2 regions of the Streptomyces sp. PU-14G genome follow, and region 2 is predicted to be linked to the other one. Evidence: riboswitches for the same ligand, from Rfam matches in the RefSeq annotation. Region 2 holds a riboswitch; the other holds the start of a gene.
The links. A riboswitch is a leader RNA that binds a small molecule or an ion and turns the genes downstream of it on or off. The one in region 2 is predicted to bind S-adenosylmethionine.
Positions count from the first base shown of each region.

Region 1: another riboswitch for S-adenosylmethionine. It lies ahead of thrC (threonine synthase); the one in region 2 lies ahead of AB8Z75_RS03910 (aminotransferase class V-fold PLP-dependent enzyme).

Region 1 is NZ_JASKYT010000306.1:548-8,144, reverse strand. Features, by position in the region: gene AB8Z75_RS26860 (MoaD/ThiS family protein) at 389-664, opposite strand; gene thrC (threonine synthase) at 726-2,033, opposite strand; SAM riboswitch class I at 2,052-2,202, opposite strand; gene AB8Z75_RS26850 (glucosyl-3-phosphoglycerate synthase) at 2,387-3,406, shown strand; gene AB8Z75_RS26845 (trehalose-6-phosphate synthase) at 3,565-5,067, shown strand; gene otsB (trehalose-phosphatase) at 5,059-5,919, opposite strand; gene AB8Z75_RS26835 (DUF3263 domain-containing protein) at 6,012-6,326, opposite strand; gene AB8Z75_RS26830 (extracellular solute-binding protein) at 6,347-7,597, opposite strand, start outside.
Region 2 is NZ_JASKYT010000017.1:3,671-18,540, reverse strand. Features, by position in the region: gene AB8Z75_RS03915 (NAD(P)-dependent oxidoreductase) at 1-160, shown strand, start outside; gene AB8Z75_RS03910 (aminotransferase class V-fold PLP-dependent enzyme) at 201-1,637, opposite strand; SAM riboswitch class IV at 1,791-1,909, opposite strand; partial or broken gene AB8Z75_RS03905 (uroporphyrinogen-III synthase) at 1,999-2,847, opposite strand; gene AB8Z75_RS03900 (LysR substrate-binding domain-containing protein) at 3,029-3,949, opposite strand; gene AB8Z75_RS03895 (hypothetical protein) at 4,046-4,291, shown strand; gene AB8Z75_RS03890 (DMT family transporter) at 4,275-5,201, shown strand; gene AB8Z75_RS03885 (VOC family protein) at 5,285-5,767, shown strand; gene trpD (anthranilate phosphoribosyltransferase) at 5,985-7,052, opposite strand; gene AB8Z75_RS03875 (cytochrome bc complex cytochrome b subunit) at 7,259-8,908, opposite strand; gene AB8Z75_RS03870 (Rieske 2Fe-2S domain-containing protein) at 8,905-9,972, opposite strand; gene AB8Z75_RS03865 (c-type cytochrome) at 9,969-10,784, opposite strand; gene AB8Z75_RS03860 (heme-copper oxidase subunit III) at 10,903-11,520, opposite strand; gene AB8Z75_RS03855 (hypothetical protein) at 11,735-12,148, shown strand; gene AB8Z75_RS03850 (Ig-like domain-containing protein) at 12,231-13,532, opposite strand; gene AB8Z75_RS03845 (cytochrome c oxidase subunit 4) at 13,658-14,056, opposite strand; gene ctaD (cytochrome c oxidase subunit I) at 14,053-14,870, opposite strand, start outside.

The DNA of each region.
Region 1 (7,597 bases), on a different contig from region 2:
CCGGGTCAGACCTCACCCCCACGAGCGAGCGGGGGCGTGCGCCGGAACGCGTCGACCGCCGCTGAATGTATCTGCACGGACGCCCTGTGCAACAGGTCAATCGGACGAGAATTCTGGGCACGACTGATCGGAAAAACCGCATCAACTGCGGTGCTACCAGGGCAAGTCGGGCCAGGCATACGGGGACAACACGACAATTGCCACAGCGTTTTCGGCGCCAACTTGTCGCACCGCCGTGCACACGCTCCTATGCGTCCGGCAAACGGCGGTACAGCACCTCGGGAAACTGCCGTCACTCTACCGCCTTCCGAAACGCGGAATCGCCCCCTCCGGATTCGATCCGGAGGGGGCGATTCCGTGTTCCGCGTGGGACGCGGGAGCCGGACGTTCAGCCGCCGGCCACCGCCGGGATGATGGAGACGCCCGCGCCGTCCGGTGTCGGCGTCTGCAGGCCCTGCTCGAACCGGACGTCGTCGTCGTTGACGTAGACGTTGACGAAGCGGCGCAGCTTGCCGGTGTCGTCGAGGACGCGGGCGCTGATCCCCGCGTGGTTCTTCTCCAGGTCAGACAGCACCTCGGCGAGGGTGCCGCCCTCGGCGGCGACCTCCGCCTGGCCACCGGTGTAGGTGCGCAGGATGGTCGGGATCCGGACGTTCACGCTCATGTTTCGCATCTTCCTTACGTCGGAGGGGGTCGCCGCGCGGGCCGGGGCGAGAAGCGGCTGCTCAGGCCAGGCCTGCGTCGCGGAACGCGCCGAGGCTGGGCCGGATGACGGCGGTGGGCCGGGCCGTGGGCGCCACGGCATCCAGGGTCTTGAGGCCGTCACCGGTGTTGAGGACCACCGTCGTCAGCGTCGGATCGATCGCCCCAGCCTCGATCAGCTTGCGCGTCACACCCAGCGTGACGCCGCCCGCTGTCTCCGCGAACACGCCCTCCGTCCGCGCGAGCAGCTTCATGGCGTCCACGATCTGCTCGTCGTCGACGTCGTCGACGGCTCCGCCGGTCCGCTTGCAGATGTCGATGACGTACGGACCGTCGGCGGGGTCGCCGATGGCGAGGGACTTGGCGACGGTGTCGGGCTGCTTGACGGGGCGGACGGCGTTCGTCCCGTCCTTGTAGGCGCGGGAGACCGGCGAACAGCCCTCGGCCTGGGCTGCGAAGATCCGGAACGGCTTGTCCTCGACCAGCCCGAGCTGGATCAGCTCGCGCAGCCCCTTGTCGATCTTCACGAGCTGGCATCCCGAGGCCACGGGGATGACGATCTGGTCGGGCAGCCGCCAGCCGAGCTGTTCGCAGATCTCGTACGCCAGCGACTTGGAGCCCTCCGCGTAGAAGGGCCGCAGGTTGACGTTGGTGAAGCCCCAGCCCTCACCCAGCGGGTCGCCGATCAGCTCGGAGCAGAAGCGGTTCACGTCGTCGTACGTGCCGTCGATCGCGACCAGGTCGCCCCCGTAGACCGCGGCCATCACGACCTTGGACTGTTCGAGTCCGTCGGGGATGAACACGCAGCTGCGCAGCCCCGCGCGGGAGGCAGCCGCCCCCACGGCGCCGGCCAGGTTGCCGGTCGAGGAGCACGAGAGCGTGGTGAAGCCGAAGGCGCGGGCGGCCTCCAGGGCGATGGCGACCGGGCGGTCCTTGAAGGAGTGGGTGGGGTTGCCCGAGTCGTCCTTGACGTAGAGGCCGCCGGTCACGCCCAGCTCGGCGGCGAGCCGGTCGGCCTTCACCAGCTGCGTGAAGCCGGGGTTGAGGTTCGGCTTCGCGGCGACGTCGGCGGGCACCGGCAGCAGCGGCGCGTAGCGCCACATCGAGGCGGGCCCTGACTCGATGCGCTCGCGCAGCCCCTCCGGGTCACCGGTCGGCAGCTCGTAGGCGACCTCCAGCGGGCCGAAACACTCCAGGCACACGAAGCTGGGGCCGAGCGGGGTGCGGGTGCCGCACTCGCGGCAGGAGAGGGCGACGGCCGCGCCCAGGTCGTAGGGCGCCGGGGCGTCGGAGGCGGTGGTGCTGTTCGCTGAAACTGTTTGCACAGCCATGTGAGGCGAGGCCCTTTCTCCTCATCTTCCCCGTGTCGTATCTCGCCACGGGCCGGAATTGGCACCGTCCCCACGAGGCGGTCTCGCCACAGCTGTCCGCGTACGCGCGGATCGCGGGATGGTTGCCGGGGCTTCAACGGGCCGTTCCCTCTGCCCCTCTGGATGAGCTGCACTATGGCGCCGGGCGGCAGACCGCTCGGGCGTTTGTTCGGGCCCCCGAGATGCGGAGGCCGCCTGCGTTGTTCAAGACTGTAACCGACGGCGGTCACGCTTGAGAGGGACGTCCGAACCGCGAGATGGATCACCGCTGACCGTCCGTACCTCCCCCCGTCGGACCACAGGAAGGCGCGCACGTGCTCGATGAAGTGGGCCAATGGCTGCGGCGCCGCTCCTGGCGCGCCGCCGACCGGCCGCTGGAGGCGCTCCTGGCGGCCAAGCGACGCACGGGCACCACGGTCAGCGTGGTGCTGCCCGCCCTCAACGAGGAGGCCACCGTCGGCGAGATCGTCTCGATCATCCGCCGCGAGCTGGCCTCCCCCCACCCGGCCACCGGAACATCGCTGGTGGACGAGGTGATCGTCATGAACTCCGGCTCCACCGACGGCACCGGCGCGGTCGCGACGGCGGCCGGTGCCCGGGTCGTGCACCGCGACGAGGTGCTGCCCCGGGTACCGGCCAGACCCGGCAAGGGCGAGGTGCTGTGGCGCTCACTGATGGTGACGCGCGGTGACATCATCTGCTTCGTCGACGCCGACCTGCGCGAGTTCTCGCCCGACTTCGTCACCGGCATCGTCGGCCCGCTGCTGACGGAGCCCGACGTGCAGCTGGTCAAGGCGATGTACGACCGCCCGCTGCGGGGCAGTCCGGCGGGCGGCGGGCGGGTGACGGAGTTGGTGGCACGGCCGCTGCTCAACCTGCACTGGCCGCGCCTGGCCGGTCTTGTGCAGCCGCTGGGCGGCGAGTACGCGGCCCGCAGGTCGCTGCTGGAGCGGCTGCCGTTCCCGGTCGGGTACGGGGTGGAGCTGGCGCTGCTCGTCGACGCGCTGGAGCTGGTCGGCCTCGACGCGCTGGCCCAGGTCGACGTGGGGGTGCGCCTGCACCGCAACCAGGACGGGCCGGCGCTGGGCAGGATGGCCACCGCCATCTACGCCACGGCGCAGCGCCGCATCGAACGCGGTGTCGGGCTGGACGACCACCGGGGCGGTCACGACGGCCCGAGCGTGCTGGGCGGACGGTCGGGGGCGACGCCGCTGACCCAGTTCGAACGGGGCGAAGGGGGCACCTTCGAGCCCCGCGGCCACCTGGTGGACGCGGAGGAGCGCCCGCCGATGTGCACGGTGCCCGAATACGGGCAGCGGCGGGTGGCAGCGTGACGGCGCCGCGTGCGGCAGGTGACCGCCTGACGGCGCCGTGCGCGGCGAGCGGCAGCGTGACGGCGCCGCGTGCGGCGGGTGTCCGGGTTCGCCACGCGCGAGGGGTTCGGCGGCCACGCGTACGTTTGAGCGGATTCGGGGACGGCTAGGCTCCGCGCATGGTCGCTGGAGCAACATCACCGAAGGCCTCTTCCTCGGCGTCGTCCCCCGCGTCGTCGCAGGTACTCGTCGCCTCCAACCGCGGGCCCGTGTCCTACGCGCTCGCTCAGGACGGCACGCTCACCGCCAAGCGCGGCGGCGGCGGCCTCGTCTCCGGCCTGTCGGCCATCGGGTCGGGGTCGGACGCGGTGTGGGTGTGCGCGGCGCTCGGCGAGGGCGACCGCGAGGCGGCCCGGCGCACGGGCGGCCACCTGGACCGCGAGGAGACCGGGGGCCAGGCCGTACGGATGCTCGACATCCCGGCGGAGACGTTCGAGGCGGCCTATCACGGCGTGGCCAACTCGGTGCTGTGGTTCACCCACCACATGCTGTACCAGACGCCACTCGAACCCGTGTTCGATGAGGGGTTCACTCGCCAGTGGGCGCAGTACGAGGCGTACAACACCGCCTTCGCCGACGCCCTCGCACGGGAGGCCGAGCAGGGCGCCACCGTGCTGGTGCAGGACTACCACCTCACCCTCGCCCCCAGGATCCTCCGCGAGCGCCGCCCCGACCTGCGGATCGGCCACTTCTCCCACACCCCCTGGGCGCCTGCCGACTACTACGGGATGCTGCCCGACGACGTCGCGGCAGACGTCCTGCGCGGCATGCTCGGCGCCGACCGCACCGCGTTCCTGACCGCCCGCTGGGCGCGCCTGTTCACCGAGTGCTGCGAACAGGTACTCGGCGCGGACGTCTCGGTGGACGACGGCACGCTGTCCGTGACGTACCAGGGCCGCACGACCCGGATCGGGGTGCACCCGCTGGGCGCTGACGGCGACTTCCTGCGGGAGCGGGCACACCGCGACGACGTCGCGGAACGGATGTCCCAGCTGCGGGACCAGGTGGGCACCGGGCCCGACGGGCTGCCCCGCAGGACTCTGGTGCGGGTCGACCGCACCGAGCTGTCCAAGAACATCGTGCGCGGCCTCCACGCCTACCGAAGGCTGCTCACCGACCACCCCGAGTGGCGCGAACACGTCGTCCACCTCGCCTTCGCCTACCCCTCGCGCCAGGACCTCGCCGTCTACCGCGAGTACACCGCCGAGGTCGGCCGGGTCGCCGAGGAGATCAACACCGCCTTCGGCACCCCCGGGTGGACGCCCGTCGTCCTGCACGTCAAGGACGACTTCGCACGGTCGCTCGCGGCGTACCGGATGGCGGACGTCGCGCTCGTGAACCCCATCCGGGACGGGATGAACCTGGTCGCCAAGGAGATCCCCGTCGTCTCTGACGAGGGCTGCGCGCTGGTGCTCTCGCGGGAGGCCGGCGCGCACGAGGAGATGGCGGCCGACGCCTTCTGCGTCAACCCGTTCGATGTGCGGGAGACCGCGGGTGCCGTGCACGCCGCGCTCCGACTCGACGCGGCCACCCGTGCGTCGCACTCCCGCCGCCTTGCCGAGACGGCCACCGCACACCCGCCCGCCCGCTGGCTTCTCGACCAGCTGCGGGAGCTAACGTGACGCGGTGAGCGCCTCCGCGAGGCCGCGCAGCCAGGCCGTCAGGCCCGCCGGGCCGCTGACCGTGACATCCGCGCGCTCCGCGAGCCGCGCAACGGTCTCGTCCCCGGACTGGGGGGCGCTGTAGAGCAGCAGGCCCGGTACCCCGTCACCCCTCAAGGCGGTGACGGTTTCGTAGGCGGGCAGGTCGCCCAGGTCATCGCCCGCGTAGGCGACGGCGCCCGCGTGCTTCTCGCGTACGAAGTCCGCCAGCGCGGCGCCCTTGTCCGCACCCGGAGGCCGCAGTTCGAGGACCAGGCGGCCCGGTTCGACCATGAGCCCGTGCCGTTCGGCGAGGGCGTACAGGGGGGCGCGCAGGGCGGCGAGGGCCTCGTCGGGGGAGGCCGCGCGCCGGGTGTGCACCGCGAGCGCTCTCCCCTTGTCCTCCGTCCAGGTGCCCTCGGGCGCGCCCACCTCCCGCAGCAGCGCGGGGAGTTCTTCCCTGACCGCGGCCACCCCTGGCGGGGGTTCGGGCGCGCGGACGGAGCCGTCGGCGGCGTCCCACCGTTCGGCGCCGTAGGCGCCCAGCACGGTCAGGCCTTCGAGCCCGGCCGCGCCCTCGAAGCCGCCGAAGCGCACGGCGTCGGCCGCGGGCCGGCCCGTGATCACCGCGATGCCCGCCAGGTGCGGGGCGAGCCGGGCGAGCACCGGCACCGCGTCGGGGTGGGCCCGCGCCGCACGCGGATCGGCGACGATGGGTGCCAGGGTGCCGTCGAAGTCGAAAGCCAGTACGGCGCGCGCGGGTTCGGCGCGGAGCGCGGCGAGCCCCGCGCGCCCCTCCTCCGTCCGCGGTTCGGGCAGGGATGCAGGCGACATGACCGCACCCTAACCAGGATGACGCCGCCGCGCGCGCGTCAGCGGGTGCCGTCGCGTCAGCGCGTGCGGTCGCGTCGGCGCGTGCGGTCGCGTCAGCGCGTGCGGTCGCGGTTCGCCTGCCGCAGCCGCCGCAGGCGGTTGACCGTCACAGGGTCGTACTCCGCCGCCCGCACGTCGTCGAGCAGGGCGTTCAGGTACTGGTAGTAGCGGACCGGGGACATGCCGAGCCGCTCCCTGACGGCCCGCTCCTTCTCACCGGGCGAGGGCCACCCGCGCGCGGCGAAGGCCAGCACGGCCCTGTCCTCGTCCGAGAGCCCCGCCGCGGCACCGCCGCCCGCAGGCTCCGCGTCGCGGTCGCCCGCGCGCTCGTCCTCCCTGTCGCCGGTGTCCCCGTTCGGTGCGCTCATTCCTCCACGGTACGGCGCCCCTACGACTCCGCCTTCTCGGCCGCCTCCGCCTTGCGCTGGAGCGCCGTGAGGACAGCCTTCGGGTCGCCGCCCTTCATCGCGGCCTTGCCGACGGACTTCTTCAGAGCGGCGTTGGTGCCGGTCCACGAGACCTTGCCGACCGGGTAGAACTCGGCACCGGCGAGCTGGTCGAGGAAGGGCCACAGCTTCTTGTGCTTCTTGTCCTTGCGCATCCGCTCGGACGCGCTGGTGGTGACGGGCAGCAGCCCGTACCTGGCGGCGAAGGCGTAGTGGTTCTTCTCCTCGTAGACGAAGGAGAGGAACTTGCCGCACGCCTCCCGGTGGCCGTTCTTCTTGAAGGCCATCATCCAGTCGCCGACGCCCAGGGTGCCGTCGGCGGGCCCGTCCCGGCCCGGCAGCTTGCCGGTGCCGTAGGAGAGTCCCTTCTCGTCGGCCTGCTGCACCAGGGTGGGGTGCCCGTTCAGGACGCCGACCTTGCCGGCACTGAAGGCCTCGAAGAGTTTCTGGCGGTCGACGCGCTGCGGGTCGGGCTCGGTGTAGCCGGGGACGACGAGGTTGTCGCGCAGCCACTCCATCGTCTCGATGTTCTCGGGCGAGTTGATGGTGTAGTTGCCGACGCTGTCGACGTAGGAGCCGCCGTTGCCGAGGCACCACATCAGCGCCTCGCCCTGGGCTTCCTCGGGGCCGAGCGGCAGTCCGTAGGGGATCTCGACCCCGGCCTGCTTGAGCCTGCGGGCGGCCGACTTGAGCGTCTCCCAGCTCTCCGGCGGCTTGTCAGGATCGAGTCCCGCCTTGGCGAAGAGGTCCTTGTTGTACATGAGCACCCGCGTGCTGGTGACGAACGGCAGGCCGTACTGCACGCGCTGCACCTCACCGGCCTCCGCGAGGGAGACGAGGAATTCGGCCTGGTCGGGTATGGGAAGCAGCTCGCTGACCTTGTAGAGCTTCCCCTCGGCGGCCCAGCTGGCGTACGAGTCGACCTGGGCGATGTCCGGCGGGTTGCCGGAGTCGACCATGTCACCGAGCTTCTTGCCGATGTCGTTCCAGCTGTACACGGTGACGTCGACGGAGATCTCGGGGTGTTTCCGGGTGAAGGCGTCGGCGAGTTTCTGCCAGTAGATCTTCGAGCTGTTGTTCCCTCCGGGGTTGCCGTAGTCGGCAGCGACGAGCTTCAACGTGACCTCGCCGGATCCAGGCCCACTGCCGCAGCCGCTCAGAGCGGTCATTCCCGCCGCTGAGGCCACCCCGGT
Region 2 (14,870 bases):
GCCCGGGGCCCGCACCGGCCACTACCGGCTGGGGACCGACGAGTTGCTGGTGGACGAGACGGGCCGCTCGGCGCTCTCCACGGAGGACTTCGCCGTGGCCCTGCTGGACGAGGCCGAGCGGCCCCAGCACCACAGGGCCCGGTTCACGGTGGCCTACTGAGCGGCGGCGGCGGCGCGCGGGCAGGCAGGCGGGCAGGCCGTCAGCGCGCGGTGCGCTCCGGGGTCTCGGGGACGCACCGCCCCTCCTCCGTGCGGTAGTTCCAGCGCGCCCCGTCCCGCACCAGTTCCCGTACGGCGGCGGTGAACCGGTCCACGTGCTCGTCGGGCGTCCCGGCACCGAAGCTGACCCGGACGGCGTTGAGCGCGGGGGACCCTCCGGCCGCAGACGGGGAGCCCGGCGCGGTCTCGGGCGCTCCGCACTCGCCGGGAGCGTCGCCCTCCTGACCGAGGAGGGTGCGCAGCAGCGGGTGCGCACAGAACAGACCGTCCCGCACGCCGATGCCGTACTCGGCCGACAGTGCCGCCGCGAAGTGCGAGCTGTTCCACCCTTCCACGACGAAGGAGACCACGCCCACCTGGTCGGCGCCCTCACCGAAGAGGGACAGGACGCTCACCTCGGGAACGTCGGCCAGACCGGCACGCAGCCGGGCCAGCAGCTCCTCCTCGCGGGCGACCAGGCCGTCGAACCCCGCCTCGGTGAGGGCGCGGCAGGCGGCGGCGAGGGCGTAGGCGCCGATGACGTTCGGCGAACCCGCCTCGTGCCGGGCGGCCGTGGTGTGCCACTCCACCTCCACGCCGCCGTCCGCGCCGCGCGCCACCCGGCGGCTGGCACCGCCGCCCGCCAGGTACGGCTCCGCCTGGACGAGCCAGTCCGCGCGGCCCGCCAGGACACCCGCGCCGAAGGGCGCGTACAGCTTGTGCCCCGACAGCGCCACCCAGTCGGCCTCCAGTTCGACGAGGCTGATCGGCCGGTGCGGGGCGAGCTGCGCCGCGTCCAGCACGAGGCGGGCACCGTGCCGGTGCGCGGCCCGCGCCAGCTCACGGACCGGCCACACCTCGCCGGTGACGTTCGACGCCCCCGTCACGCACACCAGTTTCGGCCCGGCGGGTGCGCCGTGCAGTGCCGACTCCAGGGTCGCGACGGCGGCCTCGGGGGAGCGCGGCGCGTCCAGGTACGTGACGTCGTGCGCGCGCCACGGCAGCAGAGAGGCGTGGTGCTCGGTCTCGAACACGAACACCCGCGTGCCGTGCGGCAGCGCCGCGGAGAGGAGGTTGAGGGAGTCGGTGGTCCCCCGGGTGAACACCACCTGGTCGTGCTCGCGGCACCCGAGGAACTCGGCCACCGTCCGCCTGCTGCGCTCGAACAGCTCGGTGGAGAGCTGCGAGAGGTGGCCCGCGCCGCGGTGCACGCTGCCGTAGTACGGCGCGTACGCGGCGACGTCGTCCCACACCCGCTGGAGAGCGGGGGCGCTCGCGGCGTAGTCGAGCGCCGCGTAGGTCGCCTCCCCGCCGGTGACCAGGGGCACGCGAACGTCGCGGCCGAGGACGGGAAGGGGCCGGCCGGCCTGCTGCGCCGAGGGCTCCACACTCCGGGTACAGGACGGATCAATCGGGGCAAAAGTGGCATTGAAGGGCATGGGGAAGCTCCATGGGCAGGGGTGAACGACGAACGGCGACGACATCGCCTTGCTGCATGCCTGACGGCAGACGGGAACGGGGCCGGAGCGGCCCTAGCGCATTCGCTTGCTCACGAAAGACTCCCTCGTAGACCAGGACCCCTGGCGGAGAGGGATCCGCGCTTGCCGTGGACCTTGCTGTCCTACGGCCTGGTCATCACCCGGGGCACCCCGCCACGGACGGAGGGTTGCCGGACAGCGGGCCGGGGCCTTGATCGCTGTCGCTCGTGACCTGGGCTGGAGTATGCCACACGGCGTGTTCGAGGCACATCCGTGCGTCCACGATCCGGACGGCCCCCGTTGCCGCCGGGGCCCGTCAGCGGGGCAGCCGCTCGCACAGTTGGCGCACCAGCGCGCCGGTGCGAAACCGCTCGGGCCAGTACGCGGGGACGCCCCGCTCGGCCAGCGGCGCGGCGGTGACCGGACCGACGCAGGCGACCTGGACGCGCCCGCGCAGCGCCCGGGTCAGCGCGTCCACCGCCCCGGTCTCCTCGGCGCGGGCGAACAGCCCGGCCACAGCGGGGGCGCTGGTGAAGGTGACGGCGTCGACCTCACCGGCGGCCAGCGCCTCGATCAGCCGGTCGAGGGGCCCGGGGTCGAGCGGTCGCGTGGAGCGGTAGACCGGCACGGGAACGACGTCGGCGCCCGCGCCGCGCAGCGCGTCGAGGAACTCACCGAGGGGTTCTCCGTGCAGCTGGACGGCGACACGGACGCCGGTCAGATCGCCGCGGGCGAGCAGGTGTTCGCGTACTTCGCCGGAGGACTCGGAAGCGGGCGACCACGCTTCGCGGAGCCCGGCGGCGCGGATGGCCCCGCACGCCTTCGGCCCGCGGGCGAGCACCTCACCCCCGGCGAGCGCCTCCCGCAGCGCCTCCCCCGTGCCCCAGTCGTCCGCCGCCTCCATCCAGCCGCGGAAGCCGATGCCTGTGGTGACGACGGTGAGGTGCGGGGGGTCGGCCACGAGCTGCCGGGTGGCGTCGCGGAGTTCCGCGTCGTCGGTGAGCGGGACGATGCGCAGCGCCGGGGCGTAGAGGACGCGGGCGCCGCGCCGCTGGAGCAGCGCGCCGAGCTCCTCGGCCCGGCGTGCGGCCGTCACGGCGACGGTGAAACCGGTCAGCGGCGGGACCGCTCGGGTGCCCGCGGCGTCGGGCGAGCGTCGGGCTTCCGGCACAGCGTCTCCCTCAGATGTGGACGGATCGGGTACGGCCGGACCGAGGCCAGGTGCACGTCCTCGGTTCGCCCTCCGCCCCACGAGGCTACGTCCCGCCCGCGAGGCTACGTCCCGCCCGCGGGGCTACGTCCCGCCCGCGGGGCCCCCGCTTCCGCCCGTGGCGGGCGAAGAGAGCGTCTGGTCACTCCGCCGCCGGGTGCTGTGTGAGCACGGCGGCCCGCTCCCGCAGGGCGGCCAGGCCTGCGGCGACGGCGGGCTGTTCCTCGCTGCCCCGCCGCACCGCGGTCAGCACCCGCCGGAACGGCGGCGGACTTCCCTGCACCGGCACCCGCACGACCCGCGGGTGACCTGCCGTCGACATCAGCCGCGGCACCAGGCACACCCCCAGGCCGTGGCCGATCATGGCGAGGATGGCGGGCCATTCGTCCGAGTGGTGCAGACGGCGGGGGGTGAACCCGGCGGCGGCGCACAGCGCCTGGATGAGCCGGTCCTGGTCGTGGTGGGGCGTGATCCAGTCCTCCGCCGCCGCCTCCGCCAGGTCGACGGGTCGCCGACCGGTCAGCGGATGCCCGGCCGGCACGACGAGGTCCAGGACGTCGTCCAGAAGCGGCCGTTGGGTGAAGCGCGGGTCGTCGACGGTGGGGCTGTCGGGGTGCGGGGTGAGCACGGCGATGTCCGCCTGGTCCGCGAGCAGCCGCTGGTAGCTCAGTCGGGTGTCCGACTCGTGGAGGAGCACGTGGACGGGTGGTCGTGCGTGCCGCAGTTCGTGCGCCGTGGGGGCGAGGAGTGAGGCCATGGTGGTGGTGAACCCCTCGACGCGCAGCGTCTGCCGGCCCCCGCCGCCGGTCGCGGAGAGCTCGGCTCGGGCCTGCTCCCACTGCGCGTGCAGCACGTCGGCGTGGCGCAGCAGCACCCGTCCCGCGGGGGTGAGCCGCAGCGTGCGACCGTCCTGGCGCAGGAGTTCGGCCTCGGTCTGCTGCGCGAGCTGACGCAACTGCTGGGAGACCGCGGAGGGCGAGAGGTGGAGAGCCCGCGCCGCGGCCGTCACGGTGCCCTCGGAGTGGAGCACGCGCAGGGTGTGCAGGAGCCGCAGATCGATCATGTGGCCATCATCCGGCAACCGTGCGGCAGGACAGCACGGTTGTGTGCACAAAGATGCGATGGACGTGCATGCTGCACCGGCAGGACGCTGGGGCGCATGGACATCCACCGCTCCTCCGGCGGCGGTCGCTGCGCCACTTGCGGCTGGCCGCTGCGCGATCCGTACGAGACCGTCTCCCGGCACCAGGTCGCCGAGGGGACCCTCGTCTACTCCCGCTGCGCCTGCGGCACCCTCCGCGCCTGGCTGCGGCGCCCCGAGGGCGTCGACCGGCTGGTGGTCGGCGGTCGCAGCACCGTGCACGACGGGCCCGAGCGCGGGGAGCCCGGTGGTCTCGCCGACTGAGTCCACAGGCTCTACAGGCTCCACAGGCACCCGGCCCTCCCCCGCGACAACCGCCCCGCTGCTGGTCCTCGGCAGCGTCGTCAGCGTCCAGACGGGACAGGCGCTCGGCAAGGGCCTGTTCGACGCGGCGGGCGGGCCACTCGGTGTCGTGGCGCTCCGGCTGGGGCTGGCCGCGCTGACACTGCTGGCGCTGTGGCGCCCACGGCTGCCCCGCGACCGCCGCTCCGCGCTGCTCGTCCTCGCCTTCGGTACCGCCATAGCCGGGATGAACCTCTCCTACCTCGCCATGGCGCACCTGCCCCTCGGCGTCGTCATGACGATCCAGCTCTCGGGCCCGCTCGCCCTCTCCCTGCTGCTGGCCCGCCGCTGGGGGAACGCGGCCTGGGGCGTGCTCGCCGCCACCGGGCTCGCGCTGTTCACGCTGCCGGGCTCAGGCGGAGCGCCCCTCGACCCGGCCGGGGTGGCCTGGGCGGCGGCCTCGGGGGTCTCGATGGCCGCTTACCTGCTGCTGAGCAGGCGCACCGGCGCCACGACGAGTGGCGGCGGCCCGCTGGCGCTGGCCGTCTGCTGGGCGGCCGTGCTGACCGCGCCCCTCGGGCTGGCCGACGCCGGGGCCCGGCTGGCCGAGCCCCGCGTCCTGGTCGCGGGGCTGGGTGTGGCGGTGCTGTCGGCGGCGGCTCCCTACTCCCTCGAACTGGCCGCGCTGCGCCGCCTCCCCGCCAGGGTGGTCGGTGTGCTGCAGTCACTGGAGCCGGTCGCCGCGGGCTGTGCGGGTCTCGTGCTGCTGGGCGAGCGGCTCAGTGGCCTCCAGTGGCTGGCGGTCGGCTGCATCACGCTGGCGTCGACCGGCGCGGTCGCCGGCCACTGGTCCGGCGGGGTCGAACGGGGCGACACCCGGGCCAGGCGATGAGTTTCCGGTTCCCGGTCGGTCTGTACTGACAGACGGCGTGAACCGACCGAGCCAGTGAACCGACCGACCAGGAGATGACGGCCATGCGGCAGTCCCAGAAGATCAAGACGTTCCTGTGGTTCGACACCCAGGCCGAGGAGGCGGCCGAGTTCTACGTCTCCCTCTTCGACGACTCCCGCGTCCTGGGCGTCACCCGCTACGGCGAGACGGGACCCGGGAAGCCGGGCTCGGTGATGACGGTCGACTTCGAGCTGGCAGGACGGGAGTACGTGGCGCTCAACGGCGGCCCCGAGTTCTCCTTCACCGAGGCGATCTCGCTCCAGGTGGACTGCGACTCGCAGGAGGAGGTGGACACCCTGTGGGAGAAGCTGACGGCGGACGGCGGCCAGGAGGTCCAGTGCGGCTGGCTCAAGGACAAGTACGGCCTGTCCTGGCAGATCGTGCCGCGGCGGCTCTTCGAGCTGCTGGACACGGCGGACAGCGCGCAGGCCGAGGCCGTCACCGCGGCCATGCTCGGCATGGTGAAGCTGGACGTGGCGGCGCTGGAGGCGGCGGCGCGGAAGTGACGCCCGCCTCCCGGCGCGGGGCCGCAGCACGGGGTGCGGCCCCGCGCCCTGGCCGGGAGGCCGCCGCCGGCTCGGCGGCGGCCTCCCGCACGCGGCCTCGGGCTTCCTGTGCACCTCCAGCGCATGCTCCGGCGAGGAGGTGCCGCCGCCCGCAGCGAGCGGTCTGCCGGTGGGTGGTGGCTTGTCGCGCCGTTCCCCGCGCCCCCTCCGGGGCGCGTCACCGCCGGTGGCTGGCCTCCACCCACCGTTCCAGTGCCGCGCGGGCCGCGCCGGAGTCGATGGACTCGGCGGCGCGCCGCATGCCGGCGGCGATCTGCTCGCTCAGCGGCGCGTCGGTGGGCGTGAGCGCGGTGAACGCGGCGGCCGAGTTCAGCACGACGGCTTCCCGCACGGGCCCCCGCTCGCCGTCCAGCAGCCGCCGTGCCACGTCCGCGTTGTAGGCGGCGTCGGCGCCCCTCAGCGCCTCGACGGGCACCAGTTCGAGGCCGACGTCGCGCGGGTCGAAGCTCTCCTCCCGCACCGCGCCGTCGCGGACGATCCACACGGTGGACGTCGCCGTGGTGGTCAGCTCGTCCAGCCCGTCGTCCCCGCGGAAGACCAACGCGGAGGAGCCGCGGGCCGCCAGCACGCCCGCGATGATCGGGGCCATCCGCGCGTCGGCGACCCCGGTGGCCTGGGCGCGGACCCGCGCCGGGTTGGTGAGCGGCCCCAGGAAGTTGAACGGGGTGGCGATGCCCAACTCCTTGCGCGCGGTGCCGACGTGCCGCAGCGAGGGGTGGAACCGCACCGCGAAGCAGAAGGTGATGCCGGCCTCGGCCGCCACCTCGGCGACCCGCTCGGGGCTCAGCTCCAGATCGACTCCGAGCTTCTCCAGGACGTCGGAGGCTCCGCTGGCGCTGGAGGAGGCCCGGTTGCCGTGCTTGACGACCTTCACGCCCGCTCCGGCGACGACGATCGAGGACATGGTCGAGATGTTGACCGTCTTGGCCCGGTCGCCTCCGGTGCCGACGATGTCCACGGAAGGCCCCGGCACCTCGATCGTCCGCGCGTGCGCGTACATGGCGCGCACCAGCCCGGAGATCTCCTCGACCGTCTCGCCCTTGGCCCGGAGCGCGACGGCGAATCCCGCGATCTGCGCGTCGGTGGCCTCGCCCCGCATGATCCGATCCATCGCCCACGCGGTGGCGTCCTCGCCCAGGTCCTCGCCGGCGAGCAGTGCGCTGAGCACGTCGGGCCAGGTACGCGCCGCCACGGTGTCGCCTCCGGCGGGGGGAGCAGCGCTCATGGGAACCACATCCTGGCTATAGACCGACGCAATGGTGCCGCCACCCTATCGAGCCCGCCCGGGCGGCGTGGTCGCCTGTTCACCCCGTGGGCAGCGGGGTGGAAGGCGGCCGGAGGGGCGGTGCGTCCCGGCACAGCCGGGAGGGGCCCACGGGACGTACCCGTGAACCCCTCCCGGTGTGGCGGATTCAGCTGTGCGGCGCGCGGTCAGTGGTGACCGTGGCTGCTTTCGATCTCGCGGTACTCCTCCTGCGTGGGCTTGGGAATCTGCCCGGACTCGCCGTAGTACCCCTTCGACAGGCGCGACCGCAGCTTCTGACCACGCGTGACCTTGCGCTGCACACCGTTCTCGTCGGTGGCCGCACCCACCTCGACCGGCTGGTACTGGTCGTGCGCCGTCAGCGTGTGCAGCTGCTCCTGGGACAGCGGCTCGTGGACCTCCACGAACTCACCGTGCGGCAGCCGCTTGATGGTGCCGGTCTCGCGCCCGTGCAGGACCTTCTCCCGGTCCTTGCGCTGCAGACCCATACACACCCGCCGCGTGATCACGAACACCACCACGGGCGCGACGAAGAACGCCACCCGCACGAACCACGTGATCGCGTTGATCGACAGGTTGAAGTGCGTCGCCCACAGGTCGTTGCCACCACCGACCAGCAGCACGAAGTACCACGCGATCCACGCCGCACCGAACGCCGTACGCGTCGGCGCGTTCCGCGGCCGGTCCGCGATGTGGTGCTCCCGCTTGTCCTTGGTCACCCAGGACTCGATGAACGGGTACACCGCGATCGCCACCAGCACCAGCGGGAAGATCACCAGCGGGATCAGCACGCCCAGGACCAGCGTGTGGCCCCACAGGTTGATCTCCCAGCCAGGCATCACCCGGATCAGGCCCTCGGAGAAGCCCATGTACCAGTCGGGTTGCGCGTTGGTGGACACCTGGTCGGGCCGGTAGGGGCCCAGCACCCAGATCGGGTTGATCGTGAACAGCGCCGAGATGGCGGCGATCACGCCGAAGACCAGGAAGAAGAAGCCACCCGCCTTGGCCATGTACACCGGCAGCAGCGGCATGCCCACCACGTTGGTGTTCTTCCGCCCGGCACCCGCGAACTGCGTGTGCTTGTGGTAGAAGACCAGGATCAGGTGCGCCACCAGCAGTCCGAGCATGATGCCCGGCAACAGCAGGATGTGGATCGAGTAGAACCGCGCGACGAAGTCGTCCCCCGGGAACTCCCCGCCGAACAGGAACATCGACAGGTACGTGCCCACGATCGGCACCGACAGGATCGCGCCCTCCATGAAGCGCACACCCGTACCCGACAGCAGGTCGTCCGGCAGCGAGTAGCCGGTGAAACCGGTGAACATGCCCAGCACGAAGAGCAGGAACCCGAAGACCCAGTTGACCTCGCGCGGCTTGCGGAACGCCCCCGTGAAGAAGACGCGCATCATGTGCACGAACATCGCCGCGAGGAAGATCAACGCCGCCCAGTGGTGGATCTGCCGCACCAGCAGACCGCCGCGCACGTCGAAGCTGATGTCCAGCGTCGAGGCGTACGCCTCCGACATCTGGATACCGTGCATCGGCGTGTAGGCACCGTGGTACTCCACCTCGTTCATCGACGGGTGGAAGAACAGCGTCAGATACACACCCGTCAGGATGATGATGATGAAGCTGTAGAGCGCGACCTCACCCAGCATGAAGGACCAGTGGTCCGGGAAGATCTTGCGCATGTTGGCCTTGGCGAGGCTGTAGATCCCCAGCCGGCCGTCGGCCCAGTCGGCGACCCGCTCCCCGGCGGGTGCCTTTTTCTTGCCCTCGGCAGCGGCGCTGCCCCGGGCCTCGGTTGCAGTACTCATCCGCGCTCCCAGAAGGCCGGACCGACGGGCACATCGAAGTCGCCCTGCGCTTCGAGGTAGCCGTCCTTGTTGACGCTGATGTTCAGCTGCGGCAGCGGGTGGCCGGCGGGCCCGAAGAGCACGCGCGCACCGTCGGCGAGGTCGAACGTCGACTGGTGGCACGGGCACAGGACGTGGTGGGTCTGCTGCTCGTAGAGGCTGACGGGGCAGCCGACGTGCGTGCAGATCTTCGAGAACGCGACAATGCCCTCGTGCGACCAGTCCAGCTCGCGCTTGTCCTTGATGTCACCCGGCTCCAGCCGGACGATCATCAGGGCCGCCTTGGCGATCTCGGTCTGGAAGTCCTCGTCGTGGTGCTCCAGGCCCTCGGGACGGGCGAAGGTGAGCGAACCGACGGCGATGTCCTCGGGGCGCAGCGGCTCGCTCGTGTTCTCGTTGACGAGCAGCTTGCCCTTCTTCCAGGCCGTGTGCCGCAGCTTGTCCTCGGGCAGCGGGCCCAGGTCGCGCAGCAGGACGACGCCGGAGAGCGGCACCAGGGCGACCGCGCCGAACATCGTGTTGCGGATCAGCTTGCGGCGGCCGAGCGCGGACTCCTTGGCACCCTGCTTGAAGTCCGAGATGACCTTCTCGCGGACCTCGGGCTCGGCCGCGATGGCGTGCCGCTCGTCGACCATCTCCTCGTCGGACATCAGCGTGCGGGCCCAGTGGACCGCGCCCGCGCCGATGCAGAAGAGGGCCACGCCGAGCGTCAGGCCCAGCGCCAGGTTGAGCGCGCTGATGTGGCCGAGCGGCCAGACATAGACGATCTTGTCGATCGGGAAGGCCACGAAGGAGGCGATGAAGCCGATCGTGGCCAGCATCGAGATCGTGAAGATGAAGGCGACGGTGCGCTCGGAGCGCTTGGCCGCCTGCTCGTCGATGTCCTGGATGCGGTGCTCGTGGGGCGGCAGCCCCGGGTCGGCGAACGGGTCGTCCTTGCGGGCTACCTCGCCGTGTGCCGGTCCCTGCTCTTTCGGCAGGTTCTCGTCTGACACGTTCTCGTCTGGTCCAGTCTCGCTACTCATGACTTCTTGGCCTTTGCGGTCCGAGCGGCGACCCAGGTAGCGACGGCCACCATCGCGCCGAGGCCGAAGATCCAGGCGAACAGGCCCTCGCTGACGGGGCCGAAGCCACCGAGCTTGAACCCGCCAGGGCTCTCGGACTTGTCGCTGTTGACCTCCTTCACGTAGGCGACGATGTCGCGCTTGTCCTTCTCGGGAAGCGCGCCGTCGGTGAAGGACGGCATGTTCTGCGGCCCGGTCTGCATGGCCTCGTAGATGTGCTTGGGGTCGACATCGCCGAGGTCGGGCGCGAACTTGCCGTGCGTGAGGGCGCCGCCCTCACCGGTGAAGTTGTGGCACTGCGAGCAGTTGGTGCGGAAGAGTTCGCCACCGTTGGCGACATCGGCACCAGCCGGGTCGTACGCCTTCTTGTTGGGCTGGCTCGGGCCCGAGCCCAGCGAGGCGACGTACGCGGCGAGCTGGTTGATCTCGTCCTGGCTGTAGATGTTCTTCTTCTTGGGCACCTGAGCGCCGGGCTGCTGAGCCGGCATACGCCCCGTGCCGACCTGGAAGTCCACCGCCGCGGCCCCGACACCGACCAGGCTGGGACCGTCGCTGGTCCCCTGGCCGCCGGTTCCGTGGCAGCTGGAGCACCCGGTGGCGTAGAGCTTCTTGCCCTCCTCGATGGCGAGGGACTTACTCGACTCCTGCTTCTCGGCCTTGGCCTCACCCGCGGGAGCGAACGCGGTGTACAGCCCCCCGGTGGCCGCCAGCGCGAAGAGTAGAACGACAAGCGCCGCCAGCGGATGGCGCCGTCGTGCGGAGAGCTTTTTCACGGATTACCCCGGTGTCAGGATCTTCTCGTCGATGCGGTGTCTGTCCGTACTGCGTCTGTCCGTTATGGCCGTGGTCCGCCTGGGCGGTACGGCGCGCGGCGTCGCCGCGCCCGCACGGTCACCGGATCAGGTAGATCGTGGCGAAGAGGCCGATCCAGACGACATCGACGAAGTGCCAGTAGTAGGACACGACGATGGCGGCCGTGGCCTGGTGGTGTGTGAACCGCCTGGCCGCGTAGGTGCGTCCCAGGACGAACAGGAAGGCGATGAGGCCGCCTGTCACGTGCATCCCGTGGAAGCCGGTAGTCAGGTAGAACACCGATCCGTACGGACTCGAGGAGAGCGAGGTGCCCTCCTTGACCAGCTCCGTGTATTCGAAGACCTGGCCGCCGATAAAGATCGCACCCATCACGAAGGTGACGATGAACCACGCGCGGAGCTTCTTGACGTCACCCCGCTCGGCGGCGAAGACGCCGAGCTGACAGGTGAGTGAGGAGAGCACCAGGATCGTGGTGTTCGTCGCCGAGAACGGAAGGTTCAGCTCTGAGGCGTGTTCCTTCCAGTAGTCGGCGCCGGTCACCGATCGGAGGGTGAAGTACATCGCGAAGAGGGCCGCGAAGAACATCAGCTCGGAACTCAGCCAAATGATGGTTCCGACGCTGGTGAGGTTCGGCCGGTTGACCGACGGGTGCGCGTGCCCGGTTTCTACTGCTGTTGCTGTCGCCACGACCGACATTATGTCGGTCGCTTATCCCGGCCTCACTTCGGGGGTCCCGTTCGGGGTGTCGGCGCCGCCCGCGCCCGCCGTGCCCAGCGGTGACGGAGGCCCCCGCACCCCGTACGGACCAGTATCCGCGTGGGCCGACCGGTGTTGACGGTGCGTCGGAGGGAGTAGCATCCGAGCCCAGCGGTTCACCCGATACGGACGAAATACGCTACGCGGAGGAACGATGCAGCCGACCGCCACGGTGCTGGTCTACAGCGACAACGCCACCACCCGCGAGCAGGTGCGGCTCGCGGCCGGCCGGAGGCCGGCCCCCGACGTGCCGGAGGTCCGCTACGTGGAGTGCGCCACGCTGCCCGCCGTCCTGGAGGCGCTGGAGGAGCGCCATGTGGACGTGTGCGTGCTGGACGGGGAGACGGCCCCGGCAGGCGGCATGGGCGTGTGCCGCCAGATCAAGGACGAGATCTACGACTGCCCGCCCGTGCTGCTGCTGATCGGCAGGCCGCAGGACGCCTGGCTGGCGACCTGGAGCAGGGCCGAGGCCACCGTCTCGCACCCGGTGGACCCGGTGGCGCTGGCCGAGTCGCTGGCCGGTCTGCTGCGCGAGCAGGCGGCCGGCAGCCGCCTCGCCCGCGCCTGAACCCTTTCGCGACGCCGCGCCCGCCCGTCCCCCGAACGGAGGAGGGGCGGGCGCGGCGTCGCACCGGCACGGATGTGGCGTTTCACACCTGTGGACGCAGCCGGGCGGCGTCCGCGGGGCCGCTGCCCACGTGCTTGCCGCTGTTGACGGCGCTGCCGGCGCGCCATTCCTTCCAGTCCATGTTCCAGTCCCCGAAGCCGTTGCCGAAGGGGGCCATGGTCTCGCCCGAGGTGTTGACGTGCTTGACGATGTCGCCCTCGTTGACGAGGTCGAAGAACCACTTGGCGTTCGAGCTGCTCATGCCGGTGCAGCCGTGGCTGGTGTTGGAGACGCCCTGGGAGCCGACGGACCAGGGGGCACCGTGCACGTATTCGCCGCTGTTGGTGAGCCGCGTGGCCCAGTGGACGCCCAGGTCGTAGAAGTCGCCGGCGCCGATGCTGGCGCTGGTCATCCGCACGTACGGCTCCTTGGTGAGGATCACCTTGATGCCGTTGCGGGTCTCGTAGCCCGATTTCCCGGTGGTGATGGGCACCGAACGGATGGTCTTGCCGTTCTTCTTGACCGTCATCTGCAGCGAGGAGGCGTCCGCGACGGCGACTATTCGGTCCCCGGTCTTCATCCGGACGGGTTCGGACTTACCGCCGTAGAGCCCCTCGCGCACCTTCAGCCCTTTGAGTGACGAGCGGAGGGTGATGCTGGCGTGCGCGGGCCAGTAGGAGCGCGGCCGGTAGTGGAGCTCCTTGCTGTTCACCCAGTGCCATGAGCCCTCCACGTGGGGCTGGGAGTCCACTCTCAGGGCCCGCTCGACCAGCTCGCGCTGCGCGGGCTTCTTGACGGGGTGGCTGAGCTCGGCCGTGAGGGGCATGCCGACGCCGTAGGTGCCGTTGGAAGGGCCGAGCTTGACGTCGAGGTGCTTGGCTGCGGCGGCCTTGGTCTCGAAGCGCAGCGAGCGGCGCCCCGGGGCGCCGTCTGGGTTCTCCGTGCTGACCTGGAGGGTGTAGCGGGCGCCGGCGGCCAGCGGGCTCGTGCTGTGCCAGCTCTTCTGGTCGGCGGACAGTTCGCCGGGCACCACGCGCCCGGAGGCGTCGGTGGCGAACACGTCGGTGAGGGTGTCGCCCTTCTCGGCGGTGACCTTCAGCGGCTTGTCGGGGTCGACGTCGGTGCTGTCGGCGGCTGCGCTGACGGACACGGCGTCGGTGGCGTCGTAGGGGGCGGAGGCGAGCGGGTCGTCGCTGCTGTCTCCGGTGCCGCAGGCGGCCAGCCCGACGGAGAGGGGGGCCAGCAGCAGGGCGCAGCTGCGCACCATGCGGCGCTTGTGCTTGCGGGACAGTGTTCTGGGGGCGAGCGCCCCTCGGGATATCGCGGTGTGCGGCCTGTGACTCATAGGCCCAAAATATGAAGAATCGTCACTTCGGGCGCGCGGAGTGCGTACAAACGGGTCGGCCCCCCGGCGTGTCGGGGGGCCGATCCTTGTTCTTCGTCTGTCGCTGTGCTGCGCAGCCGCGGTTCCTACTGGGTGCGGTTCTGGCCGTGGTAGTACTCGAACACCCAGCCGAACAGGCCGATCAGCAGCAGCGGTGCCGAGAAGTACACCAGCCACCAGCCGACGGCCACGCCCAGGAAGGCGAAGGCGCCGCCGAGGCCGAGCGCGAGCGGCTGCCAGCTCCACGGGGAGAAGAAGCCCAGCTCACCGGCGTCGTCCGCGACATCGGCGTCCTGCCGGTCCTGCGCCCCGGTGTCCACCCGGCGCGCGGTGAACGCCAGGTAGTAGCCGATCATGATCGACAGACCGAAGGCCAGGAAGAGGCCGACCGTGCCGACCGGCTCCTTCGACCAGACCCCGTAGGTGATGGCGACCGCCAGCAGGAAGACCGACAGCCACAGGAACATCTTGCCCTGGATCTTCACTTCCCGGCCTCCTTGCTGCCGGCGAGCGCCTTCTCGTCCCGGTCGACGTTCTCCAGCTCATCGAGCGCGGCGATCTCCGGGTGGTGCAGGTCGAAGGCCGGGGATTCGGAGCGGATGCGGGGCAGGGTGAGGAAGTTGTGCCGCGGGGGCGGGCAGGACGTCGCCCATTCGAGCGAACGGCCGTAGCCCCACGGGTCGTCGACCTCGATCTTCTTGCCGTACTTGTGCGTCTTCCACACGTTGTAGAAGAACGGCAGCATCGACATGCCCAGCAGGAACGAGCTGATCGTGGAGATGGTGTTCAGGGCGGTGAAGCCGTCGGCCGCCAGGTAGTCGGCGTACCGGCGCGGCATGCCCTCGGCGCCCAGCCAGTGCTGGACGAGGAAGGTGCCGTGGAAGCCGACGAACAGCGTCCAGAACGTGATCTTGCCGAGCCGTTCGTCCAGCATCTTGCCGGTGAACTTCGGCCACCAGAAGTGGAACCCGGCGAACATCGCGAAGACCACGGTGCCGAAGACGACGTAGTGGAAGTGCGCGACGACGAAGTACGAGTCGGAGACGTGGAAGTCCATCGGCGGCGAGGCGAGGATGACGCCGGTCAGGCCGCCGAAGAGGAAGGTGATCAGGAAGCCGATCGTCCACAGCATCGGTGTCTCGAAGGACAACGAGCCCTTCCACATCGTGCCGACCCAGTTGAAGAACTTCACGCCCGTCGGTACCGCGATCAGGAACGTCATGAACGAGAAGAACGGCAACAACACGCCGCCCGTGACGTACATGTGGTGCGCCCAGACGGTCACCGACAGACCCGCGA